2 regions of the Bradyrhizobium sp. LMG 9283 genome follow, and region 2 is predicted to be linked to the other one. Evidence: predicted binding sites of a transcription regulator. Region 2 holds the regulator's gene; the other holds the start of a gene.

Region 1 (3,405 bases), 3.7 Mb from region 2:
GTGCTTCTCGCCGAGGAAGATCGCATCGGGATAGGCCTCTTCCAACGAGGCGCGCGCCGGGCCGTCGCCGACGACCACCTTGGTGCCGGGCAGGTCGAGGTCGAGGAACGCCTCGAGATTCTTCTCCACCGCAACGCGGCCGACCGACAGGAACACCGGTGCCGGCAGGCAGAGATCAATGACGCGGGGATGGAACAATCGTGTGTCCACGCCGCGCGGCCACAGCACGACATTGTCGAAACCGCGCTCGCCGAGCTCCCGGGCCAGCGCCGGCGTTGCCGCCATCACGGCGCGGCTGGGGCTGTGGAAACGGCGCAGCGCCCGCCAGATCAGCGAGCCAGGGACCGGCACGCGGGCCCGGACATATTCGGGGAAGCGGGTGTGGAAGCTGGTCGTGAACGGCAGCTTGCGCTGGCGGCAATAGCGACGGACCATCAAGCCAATCGGCCCCTCGGTCGCAATATGGATGCTGTCCGGCCGCGCCTCTTCGATCAGCCTCGCGATCCGCGTCGGACGCGGCATGGCGAGGCGCACGTCGCGATAGCTCGGCATCGCGAAGGTGCGGAACGATTGCGGCGTCAGGAACGAGAATTCGACGCCAACACCTTCAATGCGAAGCCCCTTGGCGGCGTCAGCAAGCTTGGTCAGCGTCCGAACCACACCGTTGACTTGCGGGTGCCAGGCGTCGGTCGCGACCAGGATGCGCACATCAAGCGGTCCTTATCATGCAGCTCTTGCCGCGACCTGCGGGACGGTTGCCGGCCTTTGCAAACGATCCGCCCAGGTGATGATCTCGAAATGGCCGTCATCATGCTCGACGAGGGCCGTGCAGCTCTCGACCCAGTCGCCGCAATTCATGTAGCGGATGCCGGCCTCGTCGCGGATGACGGCGTAGTGGATGTGGCCGCAGATCACGCCGTCGGCCTCGTGGCGCCGCGCCTCGGCCGCAAGCGCCTGCTCGAACGCGCCGATATAGTTGACGGCGTTCTTGACCTTCTGCTTGGCCCATTGCGACAGCGACCAATAGGGCACGCCGAACAGGCGGCGGAAGAAGTTGACGAGGCGATTCATCTGGATCGCGAAGTCGTAGGCCTTGTCGCCCAGATGGGCGAGCCAGCGCGCGTTCTGCACCACGAGATCGAAGATGTCGCCGTGGATGACGAGATAGCGCTTGCCGTCCACGCCGGTGTGAACCGTGTTTTCGACCACGTCGATGCCGCCGAAATGCGTGCCGTAATAGTTGCGCAGGAACTCGTCGTGATTGCCGGGAATGTAGATGACCTTGGCGCCCTTGCGGGCCTTGCGCAACAGCTTCTGGACGAGATCGTTGTGCGATTGCGGCCAGTGCCAGCTCGATTTCAGCGCCCAGCCGTCGACAATGTCGCCGACGAGATAGATGGTGTCAGCATCATGGTAGCGCAGGAAGTCGAGCAGAAGGTCGGGTTGCGAACCGCGGGCTCCGAGATGGACGTCGGAGATGAACAACGTGCGAAAGCGCCGCTCCGGGCTCTCGTCACTCACATCGTAACTTCCCATGCGCCAGCCTGTAACAATGTCCCGTGACAGGGGGATGACCGATTGAACCTTGAGGCCCCTCAGATACGAATCAAACTTCGCCTCGTCCTCTCCGCGAATATCAGCCGCATGCGACAATCAGGCGACATCGCGCCGCAGGCAGGGGGGTGTCCGCAGCAATCCTACCCTTCCCTGGAGGGCGAGCGGGGTGGGGTGATCTCTCTCCTCTCGGGTACTGTTGGTTGTGGAGAGACCGTCACCCCACCCCGTCTCACATTTCGCTGCGCTCAATGTGAGCCGACCCTACCCTCCAGGGGCGGGTGAACTAGCCCCGCACGAGCAGCGCTGAACCGATGAACGGGCGCGCTTCCGGGGGCCCTCGCGTCAGTAGATCTTGTGGAAGTGATGGACCGGCCCGTGGCCGTGCCCGACGCTGAAGCGGTCGGCGGCGCCGATGGCAGCGCTGATCCAGGCCTTGGCGTTGCGCACAGAGTTTTCCAGGCCCTCGCCCTTGGCTAGCCCCGCGGCGATAGCCGAGGACAACGAGCAGCCCGTGCCATGGGTGTTCTTGGTGGCAACGCGCGGCGCGGCGAGTGCGATCGTGGTGTCGGCACCGACCAGATAATCGATGCTCTCCGCGCCCTCCCCATGCCCGCCCTTAACCAGGACGGCGCGGCAGCCGAGCGACAGCAGGCGCCGGCCCTGGCTTTCGATCTCGGCCTCGCTTGCCGCCATGGGCTCGTCGAGCAGGGCCGCGGCCTCCGGCAGGTTCGGCGTGATCACGGTGGCCAGCGGTATCAGCTTGGTGCGCAGGGCGTCGACGGCCTCGGAGGCGAGCAGGCGGTCGCCGGAGGTCGCCACCATGACAGGATCGAGCACGACGTGCCTGGACGCCCAGCGCGACAGCGCGGCCGCGATCGCATCGATGCTGGCGGCCTGGGCCACCATGCCGATCTTCACCGCGCCGATTTCGAGATCGGAGAACACCGCGTCGATCTGCGCGGCGACGAACTCGGCCGGCACCGCGTGAATGCCGGTAACGCCGCGCGTGTTCTGCGCCGTCAGCGCCGTGATCACGGAAGCTCCGTAGACGCCGAGCGCGGCAAAGGTCTTCAGGTCCGCCTGGATGCCGGCGCCGCCGCTCGAATCGGAGCCGGCGATGGTGAGTGCGACCGGGGTCATCCGACGATTTTCCGCATTTTCGAAGACATGACCCGTTCCTAGCGCGCCCTCCCTTGCGCCGCAAGTTCGCTTGCTAAATACGGCTGGTTTTGGCCTATTAGCCGCCAGATACGCTTTCGGAGTGCCCTGAGATGGTTCCTTTCTTCGTTCAGATCAAATGCAAGCTCGGCCAGTCCTATACGGTGGCCAATGCGCTTGCGGAAGCTGAGATCGCCTCCGAGATCTACTCCACGGCCGGCCAATACGATCTCCTGGTGAAGTTCTACGTCGACAAGGACACCGACATCGGCCATTTCGTGAATGAGAAGGTGCAGGTGCTGCCGGGCATCCAGGATACCCTCACCATCATCACCTTCAAGGCGTTCGGCACGGGCTAGACCTGCAACACTAAAGTTCTGTTGGTTGTACCGATGCAAGCCGAAGAGGTCACCTCTCCCGAAGGGAGAGGTCGGAGCGCATCGAAGATGCGATCCGGGTGAGGGCTCCAGGTCTCAGTGGGTGCTACAGCCCCTCACCCGGATTGCTCAGGCGCGCAATTGCGCGCCACAGCAATCCGACCTCTCTCCGTCGGGGAGAGGTGAACACGGACAGCCGCGACGACGTTCATACCTTAGCTGCCCTGCTTGCGTTTCGGTGGCGTCGGCCCATCCACCGGCGGCAGCGATTTGAGGTACTCCGCCATCGCCGCGAGATCCCCGTCAGACAATT
Region 2 (3,405 bases):
TCCCAAGAGTCCTCATGTACCGGCGTAAACGTTCGGGCGTCTTGAGCGCGCCCGGCGAGCCTTAAGGGATTCTGCGGCACGGGATTTTCAAGGCTTCAGGCATTCGCTGCGAAGGCCCCAGGATGGCAGGCGCGCAGCGAGGGAAAGGGTGCAATGACGGTTTTGACCTGGTCCGATGATCGCGTCGAGCAGCTGAAAAAGCTCTGGGAGGCCGGACTTTCGGCCAGCCAGATCGCGGCGGAGCTCGGCAATGTGACCCGCAATGCCGTGATCGGCAAGGTGCATCGGCTCGGTCTGTCCGGCCGCGCCAAGAGCCCTTCATCGGCAGCGCCCCGGCCGCGCAAGGCACGGCCCGCGCAGCACATGATGCGGGTGACCCGCCCTGTCGCGCGCGGCAACACCGCGCTGGCGCAGGCCTTCGAGGTCGAGGTGGAGGCCGAGCCTGTCACCTATGACAACGTGGTGCCGATGAGTCAGCGGCTGTCTCTGCTGGAATTGAACGAGGCGACCTGCCACTGGCCGGTCGGCGATCCCTCAAGCCCGGATTTCTTCTTCTGCGGCGGCAAGGCTCTCTCCGGCCTGCCCTATTGCGCCCAGCACTCGCGCGTGGCCTATCAGCCCGCAGCGGATCGCCGTCGCGCACCGGCGAAGCCGGGCACGCGGTGAGTTTGTTCTGAGATCAGAAATGAGCTGTCACACGATGACGGCTCAAACAATCCGATGTCGTCCCGGACAAACGCGCCACAAGCGCGCGCCGATCCGGGACCCATAGCCACCGAGAGATGTGGTTATGGGGACTCGAAATTACCTTTTCGCAAAACAATCATGCCCTGTGGTTATGGTCCCGGATCTGCGCTGACGCTTGTCCGGGACGACACTGAGCGTGTGGCAACAGCTCGCAAACCTCAGGTCTGCTCGGCCTTCGCGAAACGATCGTCCAGCGCGTAGCCGGCGCCGCGGACGGTGCGGATCGGGTCCTGCTCGCGGCCGAGATTGAGCAGCTTGCGCAGGCGGCCGATATGGACGTCGACGGTGCGCTCGTCGATGTAGATGTCGCGGCCCCAGACGCTGTCGAGCAGCTGCTCGCGCGAGAACACGCGGCCGGGATGCTCCAAGAAGAACTCCAAGAGGCGATATTCGGTCGGGCCGAGATCGATCGGCCGGCCCGAGCGCGCCACGCGGCGCTTGTCGCGGTCGAGCTCGATATCGCCATAGGCGAGCACGGTGGCGAGCCGCTCGGGGCTGGCGCGCCTGAGCAGACCCTTCACGCGCGCCAAGAGCTCCGGCACCGAGAACGGCTTGACGATGTAATCGTCGGCGCCGGTCGCAAGCCCCCGCACCCGCTCGCTCTCCTCGCCGCGCGCGGTGAGCATGATGATCGGCAGCTGCTTGGTTTCGGGGCGGGTACGAAGCCGCCGGCACAGCTCGATGCCTGACAGGCCCGGCAGCATCCAGTCGAGCACGATCAGATCGGGAATGTGCTCCTTGAGGCGGGTGTCGGCGTCGTCGCCGCGCATCACCGTCTCGACGTCATAGCCGTCGCCTTCGAGGTTGTAGCGGAGAAGCTCGGTGAGAGCTTCCTCGTCCTCAACCACCATAATGCGTGCGCCCATGTTGTCGTCGCTCCCTTAGGTATTCGGCACCGTCGTGGCGAAGGTCGTCATGTCGCCCTTCGGCCGCTTGTCAGTGATCGCCTGGCCCTCGATCATGTAGAACACGGTCTCTGCGATGTTGGTGGCGTGATCGCCGATCCGCTCGATGTTCTTGGCGCAGAACATCAGGTGGATGCAGAACGAGATGTTGCGCGGATCCTCCATCATATAGGTGAGGAGCTCGCGGAACAGCGAGGTGCAGATGGCGTCGACTTCCTCGTCGCCTTTCCACACCGCCATGGCCGCCGGCAGATCGTGCGCGGCATAGGCGTCCAGGACCGACTTGACCTGCTGCTGCACGAGATCGGTCATGTGTTCCAGTCCGCGGAACAGCTTCAGCGGATGGAAATCCGTCTCCAGCGCCGCGACGCGCTTGCCCATGTTCTTGGCGAGATCGCCGATGCGCTCGAGATCGGTCGCGACGCGCATGGCGCCGACGATCTCGCGCAGATCCACCGCCATCGGCTGGCGGCGGGCGATGGTGAGCACGGCGCGCTCCTCGATGCGCTTCTGCAGCGCGTCGAGCTCGGCGTCGGTCGCGACCACGCGCTGGCCGAGCGCGACGTCGCGGCGGATCAGCGCGTCGACGGAATCGACGATCATGCGCTCGGCGATGCCGCCCATTTCGGCGACCAGGCGGGTGAGCTCCTGGAGGTCGGTGTCGAAGGCCTTTGCGGTATGTTCAGAACCCATGTTCCGTCTCCTCAGCCGAACCGGCCGGTGATGTAATCCTGCGTGCGCCGGTCGCTCGGCGACGTGAAGATCTTGCTGGTGTCGTCGAATTCGATCAACTCGCCGAGATACATGAAGGCGGTCTTGTCGGAGACGCGCGCCGCCTGCTGCATGTTGTGGGTGACGATCGCGATCGTGTAGTTCTCGGACAATTCCTGGATCAGCTCCTCGACCTTGGCGGTCGAGATCGGGTCAAGCGCCGAGCAGGGCTCGTCGAACAGGATCACCTCGGGCCGCACCGCGACGGTGCGGGCGATGCAGAGGCGCTGCTGCTGGCCGCCGGAGAGCGACAGGCCGGAGGCATTGAGCTTGTCCTTGACCTCGTTCCACAGCGCGCCGCCGCGCAGCGCCTTCTCGACGCGGTCATCCATCTCCGACTTCGAGATCTTCTCATAGAGGCGGATGCCGAAGGCGATGTTCTCGTAGATCGTCATCGGGAACGGCGTCGGCTTCTGGAACACCATGCCGACCCGCGCCCGCAGCAGGTTGAGATCCAGCTTGGGGTCGAGGATGTTGGTGTGGTCGAGCAGCAGCTGGCCGGTGGCGCGCTGGCCCGGATAGAGATCGTACATCCTGTTGAAGATGCGCAGCAGGGTCGACTTGCCGCACCCCGACGGGCCGATGAACGCCGTGACACGGTTGGTGCCGAGCGCCAGGTTGATGTTCTTCAGCGCGTGGTGCTCGCCATAGTAAAAATTCAGGTTGCGCGCGGTGACCTTGGCCGGCGCCTCGGGCAGCGGCTGGGAACCGGGATGAACGGTCGGCGCGCTCACGGAAACAGACATTTCACTCATTTTGCAGTCCTCTCGGCGCCGATGATGCGCGCGCCAATGTTCAGGGCAAGCACGGTCAGGGTGATCAGCAGCGCACCGCTCCAGGCGAGCTGCTTCCAGTAGGCGTAGGGGCTCTGCACGAAGTTGTTGATGGTGACCGGCAGGTTGGCCATCGTCTTGTTCAGGCTCAGGCTGAAGAACTGGTTCGACAGCGCAGTGAACAGCAGCGGCGCAGTCTCGCCGGCGAC

What was found. Region 2 encodes PhoB, which activates phosphate uptake and scavenging genes when phosphate is short. Its sites were predicted from a motif close to TGTCATNNANCTGTCAT; they were not measured.
Region 1: P6U29_RS15595 (UDP-2,3-diacylglucosamine diphosphatase) is a predicted target of PhoB. The motif match lies at 1,560-1,576, and genes of this name have one in related genera.

The regions. Positions count from the first base shown of each region.
Region 1 is NZ_CP120691.1:3,352,780-3,356,184, reverse strand. Features, by position in the region: gene P6U29_RS15600 (glycosyltransferase family 4 protein) at 1-708, opposite strand, end outside; gene P6U29_RS15595 (UDP-2,3-diacylglucosamine diphosphatase) at 724-1,536, opposite strand; gene thiD (bifunctional hydroxymethylpyrimidine kinase/phosphomethylpyrimidine kinase) at 1,900-2,697, opposite strand; gene P6U29_RS15585 (Lrp/AsnC family transcriptional regulator) at 2,829-3,074, shown strand; gene P6U29_RS15580 (c-type cytochrome) at 3,308-3,405, opposite strand, start outside.
Region 2 is NZ_CP120691.1:8,510,612-8,514,016, forward strand. Features, by position in the region: gene P6U29_RS39710 (GcrA family cell cycle regulator) at 154-666, shown strand; gene phoB (phosphate regulon transcriptional regulator PhoB) at 906-1,613, opposite strand; gene phoU (phosphate signaling complex protein PhoU) at 1,629-2,345, opposite strand; gene pstB (phosphate ABC transporter ATP-binding protein PstB) at 2,357-3,178, opposite strand; gene pstA (phosphate ABC transporter permease PstA) at 3,175-3,405, opposite strand, start outside.